One region of the Arthrobacter sp. 1088 genome, then DNA from elsewhere that is predicted to be linked to it. Evidence: riboswitches for the same ligand, from Rfam matches in the RefSeq annotation. Region 1 holds a riboswitch; each other region holds the start of a gene.
The links. A riboswitch is a leader RNA that binds a small molecule or an ion and turns the genes downstream of it on or off. The one in region 1 is predicted to bind S-adenosylmethionine.
Positions count from the first base shown of each region.

Region 2: another riboswitch for S-adenosylmethionine. It lies ahead of J2Y41_RS11815 (DUF1737 domain-containing protein); the one in region 1 lies ahead of J2Y41_RS13015 (aminotransferase class V-fold PLP-dependent enzyme).
Region 3: another riboswitch for S-adenosylmethionine. It lies ahead of J2Y41_RS05695 (hypothetical protein); the one in region 1 lies ahead of J2Y41_RS13015 (aminotransferase class V-fold PLP-dependent enzyme).
Region 4: another riboswitch for S-adenosylmethionine. It lies ahead of J2Y41_RS07810 (homoserine O-acetyltransferase); the one in region 1 lies ahead of J2Y41_RS13015 (aminotransferase class V-fold PLP-dependent enzyme).

Region 1 covers NZ_JAVDSM010000007.1:171,846-176,270, forward strand. Annotated here, with positions in the region: gene J2Y41_RS13010 (class I SAM-dependent methyltransferase) at 1-348, opposite strand, end outside; gene J2Y41_RS13015 (aminotransferase class V-fold PLP-dependent enzyme) at 452-1,861, opposite strand; SAM riboswitch class IV at 1,893-2,006, opposite strand; gene hisN (histidinol-phosphatase) at 2,188-3,000, opposite strand; gene rsgA (ribosome small subunit-dependent GTPase A) at 3,055-4,170, opposite strand; gene aroA (3-phosphoshikimate 1-carboxyvinyltransferase) at 4,173-4,425, opposite strand, start outside.
Region 2 covers NZ_JAVDSM010000006.1:266,378-270,802, forward strand. Annotated here, with positions in the region: gene J2Y41_RS11805 (aromatic amino acid ammonia-lyase) at 1-1,430, opposite strand, end outside; gene J2Y41_RS11810 (NtaA/DmoA family FMN-dependent monooxygenase) at 1,433-2,761, opposite strand; SAM riboswitch class IV at 2,928-3,039, shown strand; gene J2Y41_RS11815 (DUF1737 domain-containing protein) at 3,054-3,320, shown strand; gene J2Y41_RS11820 (rhodanese-like domain-containing protein) at 3,317-3,727, shown strand; gene J2Y41_RS11825 (O-succinylhomoserine sulfhydrylase) at 3,728-4,425, shown strand, end outside.
Region 3 covers NZ_JAVDSM010000003.1:156,205-160,629, forward strand. Annotated here, with positions in the region: gene J2Y41_RS05685 (VIT1/CCC1 transporter family protein) at 1-202, opposite strand, end outside; gene J2Y41_RS05690 (hypothetical protein) at 481-675, shown strand; gene J2Y41_RS05695 (hypothetical protein) at 685-984, opposite strand; SAM riboswitch class IV at 1,000-1,119, opposite strand; gene J2Y41_RS05700 (sodium:solute symporter) at 1,282-2,823, opposite strand; gene J2Y41_RS05705 (helix-turn-helix domain-containing protein) at 3,089-3,664, shown strand; gene J2Y41_RS05710 (amino acid transporter) at 3,699-4,425, opposite strand, start outside.
Region 4 covers NZ_JAVDSM010000004.1:227,485-231,909, reverse strand. Annotated here, with positions in the region: gene J2Y41_RS07825 (SGNH/GDSL hydrolase family protein) at 1-35, shown strand, start outside; gene J2Y41_RS07820 (winged helix DNA-binding domain-containing protein) at 65-1,204, shown strand; gene J2Y41_RS07815 (hypothetical protein) at 1,248-1,649, shown strand; gene J2Y41_RS07810 (homoserine O-acetyltransferase) at 1,656-2,777, opposite strand; SAM riboswitch class IV at 2,792-2,906, opposite strand; gene J2Y41_RS07805 (bifunctional o-acetylhomoserine/o-acetylserine sulfhydrylase) at 3,058-4,413, opposite strand.

The DNA.
Region 1 (4,425 bases):
TGTTGCCTCGGCCGTACCCTCCAACGCCTGAACGCCGGGATAGGACTTTCGAAGTTGCTCCAGCATGTCTGTGGAAGGATCGACGGCGGCCACCTGCAGGCCGCGTTCCACGAGCAGTGCTGTGAATTTTCCTGTGCCTGCACCAATATCCGCGGCGGACTTCGCTCCAGGAGGAAGAAGCCAAACCACTGAGTCTGCGGGGTAGCCGGGCCGAACGCGATCGTAGTGTTCGCCGCCGTCCTGGAAGCTCTGGCCCAGTTCGTGGCGGCGCGTGGCATGCAGCTTGGGACCACCTGGCCTGCCAGCGCTGCCGGAAACACTTCCGCCGGAAACACTACGGGAAGGCACGGCCACGCACAGACTCCTTTACCGCGAACGCCGGTTACCCTACGAATTTACCGCACAGTACGTGTACATCCGCAACCGTGCTGTTTCAGTCAATAGTGCTGTGTCAGTCAATGGTGCAGGGTGCAGCCCCTGCGGTGCCGGGCGTGTTTGGTGCCCATTCCGGGTAGCTGCGGTGGTCGTTGGCCGGCACCCAGCGGCCTTCGTCCACTACATAGTCCCAGCCGAGACCCGTGCGCTTGAGTTCCTCGATTCCAGCCAGCAGCCGTGTGGCATCCTCCAGGCGGGAGCCCACGCCGAAGCTGGCTCGCAGTGAGCCGGACGGCAGGCCCAGCCGCTTGAGGAGGGGATGGGCGCAGAAGCGGCCGTCACGAAGTCCTACACCGTGTTCGGCGGCGAGGTAGGCGGCGACCAGTCCGGCGTCGAATCCTTCCACCGAGAAATTGACCACGCCGATGGTGTCCTCGGAGTCGCTGAAGATCCGGTGGACCGTCACGCCGTCGATTGCTTCAAGTCCCTGTACGAGGTAGGAGCGGATTCCAGCTTCATGGGCATGCCAGGCATCCTGATCCAAGCCGGCGAGCACCTGTGTCGCCCGGGCCAATGTTGCCGCACCGAGGACGTTGGGGGAGCCGCCCTCGTGGCGGGCGGGACCTGAGGCCCAGCTGACCGAGTCCAGGCGCGCCTCACGAACAGCGCCTCCGCCGGCCAGGTGGGGGGTACCGGCGTCGAGCCAGTCGGGACGGCCCACAACGACGCCGGCGCCGAACGGAGCGTAGAGCTTATGGCCGGAGAACACGATGTAGTCGACGTCTGCGGCGGCGATGTTGATGCGGCGGTGGGGAGCAAGCTGCGCGGCGTCCACCACAATCCTGGCACCGTATTCGTGTGCAAGTGCTGCGAGTTCGGCGATCGGCAGGATTTCACCGGTCACGTTCGAGGCACCGGTGACCGCCAGCAGAGATACGCCGCCTTGGCTGAGTTCCTCGCGGAGCTTGGCCAAGGTAGCGGTCAGTGTCGAAGCAGCTACGACACTGCGGTGGGGGACGCCCTGCCAGGGAAGAAGATTGGCATGGTGCTCGATGTCCAGGTAAAGGACCTCGCCCGTTGGCTTACCGTCGAGTTGCGGGAGGCAGCCCGCCAACAGGTTCAGCGAGTCCGTGGTGTTCCGGGTGAAGATGACGGAATCATCCGGACGGCCGCCAACGAATTCACGGACGATGTCGCGGGAGTTCTCGTAGACCGAGGTGCTGATCTGGGAAGCGTAGCCCGCGCCGCGGTGGACACTGGCGTAGTAGGGGAGGATCTCGTTGAGATACGCAGAAACGATGGTCAACGCGGGAGCGGATGCCCCGTAGTCGAGGTTGGCGTAGCGGACGTGGCCACCCTGGATCAGGGGCGCTTGCAGCTCCGCGCCTGTGACGGCGGCCAGGGGCCTGCCCGCAGCGGCTTCGTGCGCTGCTTCTTCGACCGCAAGGGACGGCAGAACGGTGGAGTTGAACGTAGCAGTGCTCATGGGACCTCACTCAAGAGGGACCCCCTATGGGGATCCGCGCTTGCCGTATCCGTTCCGGACCGGCCAGGTCGTCACCCGGGGCACCCCACCGCGAATGGAGGGTTGCCGGCCAGCAAACCGGGGTTTAGCGCTGGCACTCGTGACCTGTAAAGAGGTTAGGCCACGCATCTGGCCTGCTCCAAAGTCGCTTCGCTTTGTTAAGCAGATTGTTACGAAGGGTCCGGAAACCGGGTTTTGGGCGAAGAAAAGACGGCGGATGCCCCGAAAATGAGGCTTCCGCCGTCGAAAATTCTATGCTCAGCCGGTTGGCTTGTTGGTCCGCCGGGTCAGAGGAGGTCATCCAATGCGGGGTTTAGCCGCTTGAGGACCTCCGAATGGAGGATGGAGTTGGTGGCCAGGGCGTTGCCGCCGAAGGGGCCGTCCTCGCCTTCCAATGAGGTGAAGCGGCCGCCGGCTTCCGTCACGATGGGAACCAGTGCTGCCATGTCGTAAAGATTCAGCTCTGGCTCGCAGGCGATGTCAACAGCCCCCTCGGCTACCAGGCAATAGGACCAGAAGTCGCCATAGGCGCGCGTGCGCCAGATGTCTTCCGTCAACCCCAGGAACTCGTCCAGATTGCCGCGTTCCTTCCAACCGGAGAGGCTGGAATATGACATTGAAGCATCGGCCAACCGCGAAACGTTGGACACCCTGAGCCGGGTGGCTGATGCCAGGGAGCGGCCCATGTAGGCGCCCATGTCCTTTGCTGCCCACCAGCGCTTGCCCAGCGCGGGGGCGCTGACAACTCCAACGACGGGCTCGCCTTCGTCAACGAGCGCGATCAGGGTAGCCCACACGGGAACGCCCCGAACAAAGTTCTTGGTGCCGTCGATGGGGTCGATGATCCAACGCCGGGAGCCGTGGCCGCTGCTGCCGAACTCCTCGCCGAGGACGGCGTCACGGGGGCGCGAGCGCGACAATTGGCCGCGGATGGCTTCTTCCGCAGCCTTGTCGGCATCCGTCACGGGCGTAAGGTCAGGCTTGGTCTCGACCTGCAGATCCAAGGCCTTGAAGCGGTCCATGGTTTGGGCGTCCACGGAATCCGCCAGCACGTGGGCCAGTCGCAGGTCGTCGTTGTAGCTGGAAACGGGTTGGGTCATGCCACCAAACTATCGTGAAACGTTCCCTGCGGTTGGATCGCCTTGCGCCGACACTTAGTTGACCGTACCCAATTCCTTGGTCTCTTTCGCTTCCAAACGCGGGTCCGCGCCCAGCAGCCGCCGGAGCGAAGACAAACGGGCCACTCCGGAAGGACCCGCGTGTCCCTCGTTCACCCAGGCATCAAGTCCGCAATTGATGGCGCCGGCATCGTGCTTGCAACCGCGTTCACAAGCTTCTGTGCCCGGTTCCAGGTCGGGGAAGGAATGCAGGATGCGGTCGGGGTCCACGTGCGCCAGTCCGAAGGAGCGGATACCGGGGGTATCGATGATCCAGCTACCCGGTGGGGCGTCTGCCAGCTTCAGGGCCAACGCCGAGGACGACGTGTGCCGGCCCCGACCGGTGACGGCGTTGACACCACCGGTAGCCCGTTCGGCTCCAGTCAGGGCATTGACCATGGTGGACTTCCCGACGCCCGAATGGCCCAGCATGACAGTGACTTTTCCATCAAGGTGGGCCCGCAATTCGGCAACGGCGCGGCTGTCCAGCCTGGCGGACAGTCCGTCGTCGGAGCGGGCGTCAATACCGGACGCTTCATCATCTGCCGTACGGCTGATGATGATCGGGAAGTCCAGGCTGAGATAGTTGGATAACAGCTCCGCCGGATCCTTGACATCTGCTTTGGTAACAAGCAGCAGCGGCTCGATCCCGGCGTCGTAGGCTGCAACCAAAGCACGGTCAATAAAGCCCGTCCGGGGCTCCGGATTGGCCGCGGCGACCACCACCACAAGTTGGTCTGCGTTGGCCACCACCACTCGTTCGATGGGGTCGGTATCATCAGCGCTGCGCCGCAGCAGCGTCTTGCGCTCCTCTATGCGGACCAGCCGCGCGAGGGTATCCGGCTCTCCCGATACATCGCCCACCAAGGCGACGAAATCGCCGGGGACGACGGGGTTTCGTCGCAGTTCACGCGCGCGGGCAGCGATGATAATGCGTTCATCGGAGGAGTCTTCTCCAACGATGGCGGTGTAGCGCCCGCGGTCCACCGTGATGATCCGGCCAATGACCGCGTCATCATGACTGGGGCGGTCTTTGGTGCGGGGCCTTGATCCTTTTTTGTTCGGACGGATCCGGACGTCGGATTCGTCCCAGGAGCGTGCGTCGCGGCCCATGGTCAGTTGCTGGCCTCACTGGTGACGGTTTCGTCCTCGCCCGTGCCCTGCTGCAGCATGGCCTCCCACATCTGCGGAAATTCGGGCATCGTCTTGGAGGTGGTAGCAATATCCTCCACCTGGACGCCATCAACGGCGAGCCCCAAAATAGCGCCGGCCGTAGCCATGCGGTGGTCGGCGTAGCTGTGTACGACGCCGGGGTGCAGCGTGGCCGGGCGGATGATCAGGCCGTCAGCTGTTTCTTCTGCGTCTCCG
Region 2 (4,425 bases), on a different contig from region 1:
AGATACGACGCCGTCAGAGCCTCAATAGCAAGCAATTTCTCCAAGACCTCCAAGGACCTTTCAAGTTGCTGCAACGCCAGCGGCGCCAAAGTGGAGTGGTCCTCGACGTCGGCGGAGAGTGTGGGTGCCCCGAGCGTCGCCGGCGCTGCCAGGAACTTCAGTTCGGACAGCAGTCCTGCTGCGGAGTACCAGAGCAGCCCGGGCAACTCCTCCTGCACAAGCCCTGCGGCCGGTCCGGACCCGGAAACCGCATTCGACGACGAATCCTCCAGGTGCATGGCGGCAGCCTCCAGATGCCTGGCCCGGATCACCCGTTGTGGCGGATACAGTTTGGCGATGCGCCGCTCGCTGGAGATCCCCACGTGCGCCAACGCAAGCCGCAGGCCCTCGAAGGAAAGAGCCAGCTGCATCGGTTGGAAGTTCCCTCCGGACACCATTTGCCCGCTTTCAATATCAACCAGGGGGTTGTCGCCACGCCCGTTGAGCTCCACGCTCAACGCAGCGCCGAGTTGTGAAACCAGGGAGCGAAAAGCGCCATGCGTCTGGGGCGCAGATCGGAATGACAAAGCGTCCTGCACCGAGACTTCGGGACGAACGTCCTCCAACCATCCGCCGCGCAAAAGGTAACGGACGGCGGCCGCCGAGTCCTTCTGTCCGTCCACCGCCTTGCCCGCTTGGATAGCCGGCGAAAACGGGCTGAGGTTCCCGCCGCCGTCGTACCTTGCAATGGCTTCAAGCGAGAGGGAAAGCGCGACGTCGGCGAGTTCCGCCAGCTGTTGCAGGCGCACCAAGGCGAGGGTGCCGGCCCCCACCGAGTAGGCGTTTGCGCTGACCAGGGCCAGGGCCTCACCGGGCGCGAGCCGCAGCGGCTGAAGACCGGCGTCGGCGAGCGCTTTCGCCCCGGGTACCAGGGTGCCGTTCGCGTCGATCGCTTCACCTTCACCGATGGCGACGGCGGCGACGGCGGCCAGCTGGGTGAGGTCCGAGGAGCCGACTGAGCCTTCGCGCGGGATGGCGGGAAGAACCCCACGGTTGAGCAGTTCCGCGTAGAACCCGGCTGTCTCCGGCCGCACGCCGGAGCCGCCGCGGCTGAAGCCGATGAGCCGGGCGAGGATCACAGCGCGGGCGGAGGGCCGGTCCAGATGCCCGCCCACGCCGCTGTTGTGGTATCTGACGACTTGGATTTGATAGGCAAGAACCGACTTCTCCTCCACGGCCGTATCCCGTCCGGATCCGAGGAGGGTGTTCAGGCCGTAGATTCTCTGCCCTGAGTTCGCAGCGCGCTCCAGCACTTCGCGTGATCGGCCGATCAAAGACAACGCATCATGGTTGAGTTTCACGTGAAACGCCCGATCCAAGGCAGCCTGCGCTACGCGCTCAGGGTCCACCGGCGATGTGCCGATCAAGAGGGTCCGGGGCTCGGAGGACATCGTCAGAAGTCCAGAAGATTCTGGCGGAAGCCACCGTCGCCGTAACTCTTCCTCAACAGGCCACGGCGGCGGAGTTCGGGAGTGAGCTTGTCCAAGACGCCGTGTACGGTGACGGGGTCCACGAAGCCGGAGAAGAGGAAGCCGTCGCCACCCACAGCCTCGCCGGTCTCCTCGAGATAATCCGCGATTTCACCAACCGTGCCGATGATCGAATCACCGGCGCCACCGCTGCGTGCCTGAAGGATCTGGCGCAGGGTAGACCCCGGAGGTGCCGCCTTGGCGAAGTGCTCCAACGTGCCTTGGTTGCTGTTAGTGCTCAATTCGGGCAACGGCGCATCAAGGTCGAATTGCTTGAAGTCGATCACGGACAGGTAGGAGATCGAATTGAGCTGGCTGTCGATATCACGCTGGGTAAGCTCCCGGCGCTGCGCACGCAACTCCCCGGCCTCGGCCGATGAACCAACCACGGTGGGCTTTAGCACGAAAAGTACCTTGACGTCGTCGGGGTTCCTGCCCGCCTTGGCAGCCTCGGCACGGATGGAATCCCGGTAGGCCTTCATGCCGTCAACGCCACGGGCCAAGGCGATCGCCACGTCTGCATGCCCACCCGCGAACGCTTTGCCGCGGGGAGAAGCGCCGGCCTGCACCAGTACGGGCTCCTCCGGCAGAGGTGCGGTGTTGAGGGGACCGCGGACCTTGAAGAAGTCACCCTGGTGGTTAATGGGGTGCACTTTGGTGTGGTCGGCGAACACGCCGGCCTCAACGTCCTCAAGGACGGCGTCCGGTTCCCAGCTCCGCCAAAGCCTCCGGACGACGTCGACGAATTCCTCCGCCTTCTCATATCGAAGGTCGTGTTCAATCTGCTGGTCCAAACCGTAATTCTGTGCTGCGAGGTCGCTGCCGGAAGTTACGACGTTCCATCCCAACTGCCCCTCGGAGAAGTGCTGCAGCGTGGCCAGGAGGCGGGCCGCAGTGAAAGGCGGATAGAACGATGCACTGACCGTCGGGACGATTCCAAGGTGCTCGGTGGCGGACAGAAGGTACGGCACCAGAGCCAAAGGATCATGTTTGGGCGCAAAGGAGGCGTGTGCCAGCGAGACCTCGGCAGTGCCGCCATAGGTATCGGGAACAGTAAGGGAGTCCTCGATGATGAAGAGGTCAAGGCCGGATTGCTCAAACGCGCGGACGGCGTCTTGATACAGGGCGGGCTTCTTCCAGTCGTAGCCCAGGCTGTAGCCGGGAGTTCCCCATCCCTGGACACCAAAACCGTGCCCCACGAACCATCCAAAATGCAGCATGGGCTTGAGTGTAGAGCTGCCTTGTCCGTTCACCGCGACCTGATTTCTTGCGAAGTTACAGGGGGTCGTACTGCGTCAATTATGCTCCCGGGGCGTCACATTTGGGCTGCTACTCCAGCACCGGCCGGTTACGCAACATGACGACCGCGTAACCGCTTGCAAGTGCGGGCCGCCGCCGCGGGATGTTACGTTTTTCTTGAGTAATGAGCACCAGCGCCAAGCCCTGACTTGCTGGTCGGCAACCCTCTCTCCGGCGGGGTGCCTCAGGTGACTACTCGGCGTATCGACACTTCGAACTGCAAGCGTGACTGAGGAGCACCAGCCAATGCCTGAACCCACTGAAGAAAAACTCTCCTACCGCCTGATTACAGGTCCGGATACCCGTGAATTCTGCGAGCGGATCACCACGGCCCTCGCCGACGGCTACGTGCTCCACGGCAGCCCGGCAGCCACGTTCAATGGCACGGATGTCATCGTGGCGCAGGCGGTCGTCCTGCCCGCTGCCATCGCCAACGCAGACGCCGCCGTCGCGAATGCTGTTGACCAGTTGGAGAACGACGACGACGAAGAAGCATTCGAGGGACACGCATGAGTTACGCAGGTGACCTGACCCCGCAGGACGCGTGGGCCAAGCTTGAAGAAGGCGCAATCCTGGTAGACGTCCGCACCGAGGCCGAGTGGGCCCACATCGGCATCCCGGACACCAAAGCCACAGAGAATGATCCCCTGTTCATTCAGTGGAACCTCGCCGGTGGCATTCCCAACTCCCGCTTCATCGAGGACCTGCAGCAGCAGGCACCCGAGGGTGAGGGCGTGGAACTCGTTTTCATCTGCCGCTCAGGCCAGCGCTCCATCTCGGCCGCCATCGCCGCGACGCAGGCCGGGTTCACCGCCTACAACGTGCTTGAGGGCTTCGAAGGTGACCCTGACCGTTACGGCGAACGGACTATCAACGGCTGGAAGAACCGCGGCCTGCCAACCAACCTGGGGAACGACTAAGTGACTTTCAATCCCGATGCCGCCAGCTGGAGCCCTGACACCCAGGCAGTACGCGGCGGCCTTGACCGTACCAACTTCCAGGAGACGTCCGAACCCGTTTTCCTGAACTCCGGCTTCGTCTACGAATCCGCTGCCGCCGCCGAACGCGCCTTCACCGGCGAGGACGAACGCTTCGTTTACTCCCGCTACGGCAACCCGTCTGTAGCCACGTTCCAGGAACGGTTGCGGTTGCTCGAAGGAACCGAGGCATGCTTCGCGACGGCGTCCGGCATGTCCGCGGTGTTCACCGCCTTGGGTGCCCTCCTGGCTGCCGGTGATCGCGTGGTTGCCGCCCGTTCCCTGTTCGGCTCGTGCTTCGTGATCCTCAACGAGATCCTGCCGCGCTGGGGCGTAGAGACCGTGTTTGTCGACGGTCCCGACCTCGACCAGTGGCGGGCTGCCCTCTCCGAACCGACCACCGCCGTATTCTTCGAGTCGCCCTCGAACCCCATGCAGGAAATCGTGGACATCGCCGCCGTCAGCGAGCTGGCACATGCTGCGGGAGCGACCGTCGTCGTCGACAACGTCTTTGCCACTCCCTTGCTCCAGCGTTGCGGTGACCTGGGCGCGGACGTCATTGTGTACTCCGGAACCAAGCACATCGATGGCCAGGGGCGTGTCCTCGGCGGCGCAATCCTGGGCACCAAGGAATTCATCGA
Region 3 (4,425 bases), on a different contig from region 1:
GCAGGATCTGCCGTTCTTCGCCGTCACGACGCTGGGCGAGTTCCCGGTAGACGGCGGCTTCGGCACGCTCGTCGGCCAGGTATTGACGCCAGCGCCTGATGTCCGCCGGTGTGGGCCGGGCTGGTTGGGACGGTGTTCCGGATCCGGGGGCGGGGTCCGGAGCGGGGCTCGACGAACCGTGGGATTCCTGGCGCTTCTGCACTTTTTCTCCTGTGCTGGGTGGGGTAGTTGCAGCCCCATTGCACGCCCACTGTACCGCTTATTGGCGCGGATTTTTGGCCGGTATTCCTTAGTTGGAATGTTCGGCATGCCTTAATTTTCGAAGCTGCAATCCTCTGCCTTGAGCCTTTCCCTGGGTCCATGTGGGCCGTTGCCTTGACCCTCTTCAGGCACAGTGCTCAGATGGAAGGACAGGGGCGGGGGCCCTCCCCGCACTCGGTCAGCAGGCTGCTTGCCAGCCCACCAGACGGAGGTTGCAGCATGGACACCACCGAACCGCACGCCAACCACCCCGAACGGGAGACCATCGAGTCGGATCCCGCCTACGACTACAGCGACGACCAGGAAGTCGACGAACCCTGGGTGGAGGAAATCGACGTCCCGGATGACGACGAGCGGGTTGTCCCCCTGGATGAAACCGAAGAATTCCGCGGGGAAGAAGACGAAGAATTCTAGGACCGTTTCTTAGGCAGGGCCGTCTTCACCGAAGGTGAAATGCCGCTCCAGTCCCGCCGGACGCCCGAGCGCTGCAACAGTCACCGTCAACGTCCTCGACGATTCACACCACCGCGATGGACGCACAGCCTGGGCAAGGGCATGCGCCAACAGGCGCGCTTCGGGGTGCCGGAACCGGGCCAGGCCACCGTTCAGGAACAGCGTCACCGTCCCAAGGACAAGGTCGACGCCGGGAATCACCGGAACAGTGGGCGCTTCGGTTTTGGTGGGGCTGCTTTGGCTTGGGGTGGTAACGCCTTGGTACGGCAAGGACTGCTCCTTTGGGGAGTGCTCTTGCCCGCTCGGTTGTCTCTGGTCCGGGGCGGGCCGCTTCCTCATCCGAACCACCCGTGAACATGGGGTTGGTGTGTGGCCAGTCGGAGCTTGGCGCCACCTCTCTTGAAGCTGGGACCACTGTACTGGAGGAGTGCTGTCCGGGAGAAGTGTGGCCCTCGGATCCGCTCGCCCCCGCACAGCGCAACGGCGGCGCTGCCCCGGGAAGGGGCGGCGCCGCCGTCGAACATTGCTTTGTTCAGTCCTTATCTGATGCCTTGCGGCCCTGGGCCGTTAGCTGGCGTTGTGGCTGCTGACGGGGTGGGCTTCCAAGGGCAATTCGTCAGATACCGCTCCGGCCACGCGCTTTTCCCAAGCGGCCCGGACTTCGGGTTCGGTGGGCGGCGTGAGGAGGGAAATCACCACGTAGGCGACGAACGAGGCCGCGAGGCCGTAGTAGATGGGCTCGTTGGCGTAGACGCCGTCGACGCTTGGAATGACTCCAGTGGCGAACAGAATCAACAAGGCCAACGTCAATACCGAGCCCACTGCCATGGACCATGCAGCAGCGATACCAGTGCCGCGCTTCCACACCAGGCCGCCAAGAATCGCGACGAGGAGGCCGCCCACAAGGATGTCGTAAGCAATGGTGAGGGCAACAACCACGTCCTGCGCGGCCATGGAGATCAACACCGCGACGATGCCCAGGCCAAGAACCCAGTAACGGTTGGCTTTGACGTCGTGCTCGGGGTTTTCGGTGTCGTCCGTGTTGATGGTCTTGCCGAACCAGCTGGCCACGAACGGAACAACATCTGCGCGGGCCACCGTGGCGGCGGCAATCAGGGCACCTGAAGCGGTGGACATCATGGCTGCAACAGCTGCGGCCATGACCAGGCCGCCGATGCCGATGGGCAGGATGTGGGTTGCCACCTCGGCGTAGACCACGTCCTTGCCGAGGTTGGCGACATCAATGTTGGGGAGCGCCACCCGGGCGGCCAGGCCGATCAAGGCACCGGCCACACCGTAGAGGATGCAGTAAACGCCGGCGGTCGCTCCACCCCAGCGTGCAACCTTGGGAGTCTTGGCCGTGAAGACGCGCTGCCAGATGTCCTGGCCGATCAGGAGTCCGAGTGTGTACACGACGAAGTAGGTGATGATCGTCTGGACGCCGATTCCGTCGATCTGGAAGAAGCTCGCCTCGACGCGCTCACGGATGCCGTCCAGTCCTCCGGCCGCGTTCATGACGAACGGGAGCATCAGGAAGAAGATGCCCACGGTCTTGATGATGAACTGGACCTGGTCGGCCAAGGTGATGGACCACATGCCACCGATGGTCGAGTAAACAAGCACAATTGCACCGCCGACGGCGATCGCCATCCAGCGTTCCCAGTCGAAGAGGACCACAAAGATGGTGGCGTATGCGCCGGTGGATGTGGCACAGAGCATGAGGGTGTAGGCCAGCATGACGATTCCGGAGGTCTGCGTGGCCTTGCTGCCGTAGCGAAGGCTCAGCATTTGGGAGACCGTGTAGATCTTCAGGCGCTGGATAGTGCCGGCGAAGAGCAAGCTCAGGAGGAGGACGCCGGCGCCGATTGCGACTACCAGCCACATACCTGAGATGCCGAACTTGTAGCCCAGGCCGACACCGCCGACGGTGGATGCCCCACCGAGGACAACTGCGGCCATGGTGCCGGTGTAAAGGAAAGGTCCAAGGCGGCGGCCGGCCACCAGGAAGTCGCTGTTGTTCTTGGTGCGGGACTTGCCCCACCAGCCGAATGCAAGCATGGCAAGCAGGTACACCACCACAATGGCGATGTTTATGAACGATGAGTCCATGAGTGGCTCCTTGGAGCTGGTGCACGGAGGTTGGGTTTTCGACGATACGCCTGGGAAGCGTCGAAGTCTCCGTGCTGGTGATGGGAGATTGGGGATCGTGTTGTGCCTCACAGACAACACTTGTTGCCTATGAGGATATGTTGTGATGGGAGTAACAGTCAAGGGGCTTTGGTCATCCTCGGGCTGTTGAGGGCTCCAGCGGCCCCTGGTCCCGCTACTATTGCTGCAATGACAGGGCCGAATGACAGGCCTGAAAGGTTCGTGAATGAAGGCTCTCCCCGTTGAACCAAGCAACGTTCCCGTTGCCATTGGTTCCAGAATCCGCGCAGCCCGCCAGGCGCAGCGCCTCACCATTGAGCAAGTGGCGGACGCAACTGGTTTGACCAAGGGCTTCCTCAGCCGTGTCGAGAGGGATCTGACGTCACCGTCGGTCGCTTCACTCGTAACCCTTTGCCAGGTCCTGTCCGTGTCGGTAGGAGACCTGTTTGCCGCTCCCGAAACGCATCTGACCAGGCGCGACGACGGTCCCCGGATTTCGCTGGGCGGCCAGGGCATTGTGGAGCGTTTGTTAACGGCCCGTTCGGAGCGGCGCCTGCAGATCCTTCAGGCCACCATCGAGCCGCGGGGTCGTGGTGAGAACGAGCTCTACGCCGTGGACTGCGACGTTGACGTCCTTCACGTGGTGAAGGGACGCATCAAACTCATCCTGACCAACGAGGAGTACGACCTCGAAGAAGGGGACACCCTCTCCTTCCCGGGCAGGGAACCCCACACCTGGGTCAATCCCACGGACGAAACCGTCGAGGTTCTCTGGATTCTGGTGCCCGCAGCGAGCAAGTAGCTCTTGCCCGGTGCTGCGGGGTGCTGCGGCGGGGTCAGCCCACGTGGACCCAGGGGCGCCGGGTGATGTCGGGCTCAGCCTCACGCAGTACCTCGCGGGTCACCGGCGCGATCTCGCCCTCGCCAAAGAAAAGGAACCTGCTGAGGTTGGAGATGGGGTTGCCCTCGGTCCAGCGGAAGTAGATGTGCGGCATGAAACCCGTGACGTCGCGGATGTGCAGCAGGACGGCGGCAAGGGTGTTGGGCACGTTGTTGCTGTGGACTTCCAGGATCTTGAAGCCATGCCGTTTCTTGCCCACAACCTGGAGCTCCTGCTCGAAGTCCGAGCTGTCGTCAACAATGATCTCGATGAACACCGCATCGCAATCCAGCGGCAGGTGGTTGGCCTGCTGCGCGTGTTGGAGCTTCTCCCGGTACCGTCCGGCGCTGAGGTGCTTTGGTTCATGGGCGATGATCCGAACAGGGCCGTCGACGTTGTTTGCAGTGAATTCGAGTGCAGCCTGGTCCATTTTGATATGCGTGGCACGGAGTTCAAAGGCACGCCGGATCCTGGAGATGAAGCTCACCACCATGATGCCCAGAATGAACAACGCGGCGATCTTCAGGCCGTCCGGGCGCTCGATCGAATTCACCACGGTGGTGTAGATGAAGACCAGGGAAACCACTCCGAAGCCGATGAACTGTGCCCGTTGTTTCTTTCTCCGGGCGGACAGTGTCACGGCGATGGAGGCGGACGTGATCAGGACGAGTACGCCCGTGGCA
Region 4 (4,425 bases), on a different contig from region 1:
TCGGCCCCAACGGCACCATGCTGCCGCGCGGCTGAGCTGATGGGACTGCGGCCGGGAGGATTCGATGCAGCCTAACAATGTTGTCCCCCTGCGCCTGCGCCGTCAGCAGCTGCGGGCTCCCTACGGCGAAAACGTTGATGATGTTCTGCGCAACCTCCTGGCGGTGCAGTCGCAGGAATTTCCGTATGCCAGGTGGAGCCTCGCCCAAAGGGCGGTCGGGAGCACTGCCGATGAGGTGGAGCAGGCGGTGGCTGACGGCAGGATCCTCCGGACGCATATCCTGCGGCCGACGTGGCATTTTGTGCACCGTGACGACCTCGGCTGGTTGATGGGTTTGTCTGCAGATCGCCTTCATCAAGGCAACAAGGGCATGTACCGGCAGGCGGGAGTTGATGAGCACGCAGCCGCCCGCAGTGGGCACATCCTTGCCGAAGCGGTGGCCGGTGGAGCCCACAAAACACGCGAAGAACTAGCCGGAATACTGGAAAAGGCGGGGCTCCCCGGCAAAGGCCTTGGCTTCGTTTACCACCTCATGCACGCCGAGATCAGCAAAATCCTGGTGAGCGGCAGCCCGGTCCGTTCTGCAGGGGGTGCACTGAAACAGACATACGCCTTGTTCGAGGAACGTGTGCCCGACGGCAATACGTCCCTGATGGAGGACGGCGACCGCGAATGGGCCTTGGGCCAGCTGGCCCTGCGGTACTTCAGCAGCCGGGGACCTGCCACCATCAAGGACTGTGCCGCGTGGTCCGGACTGACCATCAAGGATGTACGGCTTGGCTTGCAGGTAGCTGAAGAGTCCGTTCCGGGCGCCTTGGCAACCGTGGCGGTCGACGGCTTGGACTTCTACTTGCCAGCAGAAGATGTGGAGGCACTTGCAGCGACTCCCCCACCAGGTGACGATGGGCCAGGACTTCCCCGTGTCGATCTCATCCAGTGCTACGACGAGTACGTGATGGGCTATTCACAATCGAGGCACTACCTCGGCGGCAGGGCGCCCTATTTCCCCGAGGGCGATGCTCCAATTCACGTGGTGTTGCTCGATGGCAGGTTGACCGGATGGTGGCGCCACAGCTTCTCGGGTGGGATCTGCGAACTCGACATCAGAATGAACAGGCCACTCACAACAGCCGAACAACAAGCTTTGGAGGCAGAAGTGGAACGCTACGGGAGGTTCCTGGGCATGGAGACAAAGCTGGTGTGAAACTGCGGGACTAAGCTGGGTTAAGACCTAGGAGGCCTGCACCGTGAACAATCTGATCTTCTGGATCATCGTCTGCTCGTGGCTGATTCCCATGGGGATACGCATGTACAACAAGTCCCGGGCGCGGCGGCTCCAGGACCGCAATTTCCCGGGCCCGAATTATCCGGGCCCCGGCTATCCCCCGCAGAATCTTCCGGGACCGGGTTACCCGCAGCCGAATTATCCGGGCTATCCCACGCAGCCCACCACCATCCGCCCTGCCGATGCCCCACCGCCGCCAGGACCGGCGTCGAACGCTTCTTCACCTACGTTTCCGAGCCACCGCGGCTCTGAGCAGCAAGGCTTCCGCGCGCGCAAGCTGGCCGAACTGGACCTCAAGTTCAGCAACGGCGAAATTGCCATGGAGGATTACATGAAGCAGCGCGGCGACATCATGAACGGCTGAGCCGGCTTAGGCGAAGAAGGCCTCGCGAAGCTGCTTCGATAGTTGGCCGATTTCGGTCAGGAAGCCATCGTGGCCGATGGGGGCCTCGATCACGTGGACGGGCACATTGCCTGGCAGGTTTTGCGCCAGTTCCACTGACTGGGCCGGAAAATAGAGGCGGTCGGAATCGACGGCTGCCACAAAGAATTCAGCAGTGGCGGCAGCCAAGGCTTCCTTCAAGGTGCCCCGGCCCCGTCTGATGTCGTGGGACATCAGCGCCTCGGTGATGGCGATGTAACTGTTCGCATCGAACCGGCGCACCAGCTTGGTGCCTTGGTGGTCGAGGTAGCTTTCCACTTGGTAGCGGCCACGCTCCCCCAGGACCGCAGCGGCCAGGGGCGTCTCCTGGTGCTGGGCTTCCCGGCCGAAGCGGACATCAAGCTCCAGCGCTGACCGGTACGTGATGTGCGCTATCCGTCGGGCCAGGGCAAGGCCTGCCTCAGGAGTTGGTCCACCGTAGTAATCGCCGTTGTTGAAGTTCGGGTCCTGGCGGATGGCGAGCGTCTGCGACTGGGCGAAAGCAATTTGCTCGGCTGTGCTGTAGGCGCCCACAGAAATAACCGCGCACCGCTGAACACGCTCAGGGAAGGTGACCGCCCACTCAAGTGCCCGCGCCCCACCCATGGAACCGCCAAGGACTGCGTGCCATGCCTTGATCCCCAAGGCATCCGCGAGCCGGGCTTCAGCCACCGTGCTGTCGCGCAAGGTGATCAGTGGGAAGCGGGATCCCCAGGGCCGTCCGTCCGGCGCCTCTGACGATGGGCCCGTGCTGCCGTAACAGCCGCCGACAATGTTGATGGAGATAACGAAGAACCGGTTGGTGTCGATCGTCGCGCCGGGACCAACGAGTTGCTCCCACCAGCCTTCCTCATCAGTAGCACCGCGGGCCACATGCGTGCTGCCCGTCAGTGCGTGCTGAACCAGGACTGCGTTGGACGCATCCGCATTCAACTGCCCCCAGGTTTCGTAGGCAAGCACAACATCCGGGAGAAAACCGCCGGCTTCAAGTTCCAGTGAACCTACGCCGGCGTACTTGACCGTCCCGTCTTCTTTGCCCGGTTTGGGGGGTGCTGTAGCAGTAATGGTCATTCCTTTGACACCTAACCTCGCGCTTGCCTGCCGCCTTGCGTGCGACAGGCCAGGTCTTCACCCGGGGCACCCCACCGCGGAGGAGGGTTGCCGGCCAGCAAGCCGGGGCTGTCGCTGGCACTCATGACCTAATACGTAGAGTCTAGGAAAAATACCGCTGTCTTGGCGAAGAATGTGACAGCTGTGTGACGGTTTGGCGCCGCTTCGTTCAGGAACACGCACCGCGAAGGGCCGCCCGGCGAATTTTCGACGGCGGGCGGCCGCTCCCCCAGCAGCGCGATTAAGCGCCTTTGGCAGCCCGGAAACCGGCCTCAAGATCAGCAATAATGTCGTCCACGTGCTCTATTCCCACGGAGAGGCGGACAAGGCCTGGATTCACGCCCGCAACCAGCTGCTGTTCGACCGTGAGCTGGCTGTGGGTAGTCGACGCCGGGTGGATAACCAGCGAGCGGACGTCACCGATGTTGGCAACATGGGAGTGCAACTCCAGGCCGTCCACGAATCGCTTGCCGGCCTCGACGCCACCCTTGATGTTGAATGCCACCACTGCACCGGTACCCCTTGGCCCGTACTTACGGCCGCGGTCGTACCAAGGGCTGGACGGCAGGCCCGCAAAGGCAACCGATTCGACGTCGTCATGGGCTTCCAGCCATTCAGCCACTTTGGTGGCGTTCGAGACGTGACGCTCGACGCGCAGGCTCAGGGTTTCCAGGCCCTGGGCGATGAGGAAGGCGTTGAACGGGGAAACCGCCGAACCCAGATCGCGCAGCAACTGCACGCGCGCCTTGAGAATGTAGGAGAGGTTGGCTCCGAGCGCGCCATCCTTGCCAAGGTCCCGGGCGTAAACGAGTCCGTTGTAGCTGGGGTCCGGAGTATTGAATCCGGGGAAGCGCTCCGGGTCCTTGCCGAAATCAAAGTTTCCGGAGTCCACGATCACGCCGGCGATCGCCGCGCCGTGGCCGCCCAGATACTTGGTAGCCGAGTGCACCACGATGTCCGCACCCCACTCGATGGGACGGATGAGGTAGGGGGTTGAGAGCGTGTTATCCACGATGAGCGGCACGCCAGCCTCGTGCGCAGCGCGTGAAACACCCTCGATGTCCAGCACGTCCTGGCGCGGATTGGACACAACCTCGCCGAAGAACAGCTTGGTGTTGGGCTGCACGGCGTCCCGCCACTGGTCCAGGTTGTCCGGATCCTCCACGAACGTCACGGAGATGCCGAACTTCTTCAGAGTGTGCGCCAGCAGGTTGTAGGTGCCACCGTAGAGGCTGGGGCTCGCGACGACATGGTCTCCGGCCTCGGCAATGTTCAGGATAGCGAAGGTTTCCGCGGCCTGTCCTGAGCTAAGGAGCAACGCGCCCAGCCCGCCTTCGAGGCTGGCGATCCGCTGCTCCACGGCGTCTTGTGTTGGGTTGCCGATCCGCGTGTAGATCGGGGCGAGCTCGGCCAGTGCAAAGCGGTTGGCTGCGGACTCTGCGCTCGGGAAAACGAAGGACGTGGTCTGGTAGATCGGAAGCGACCGCGCCCCCGTGGCAGAGTCGGGCTCCTGCCCTGCGTGGATCTGGCGGGTTTCGAAAGACCATCCTTGGGACATTGGGTTCTCCTCTTCGTGGCGCGCGGGTTTGCCGTTGATCGCTGTAGGCGT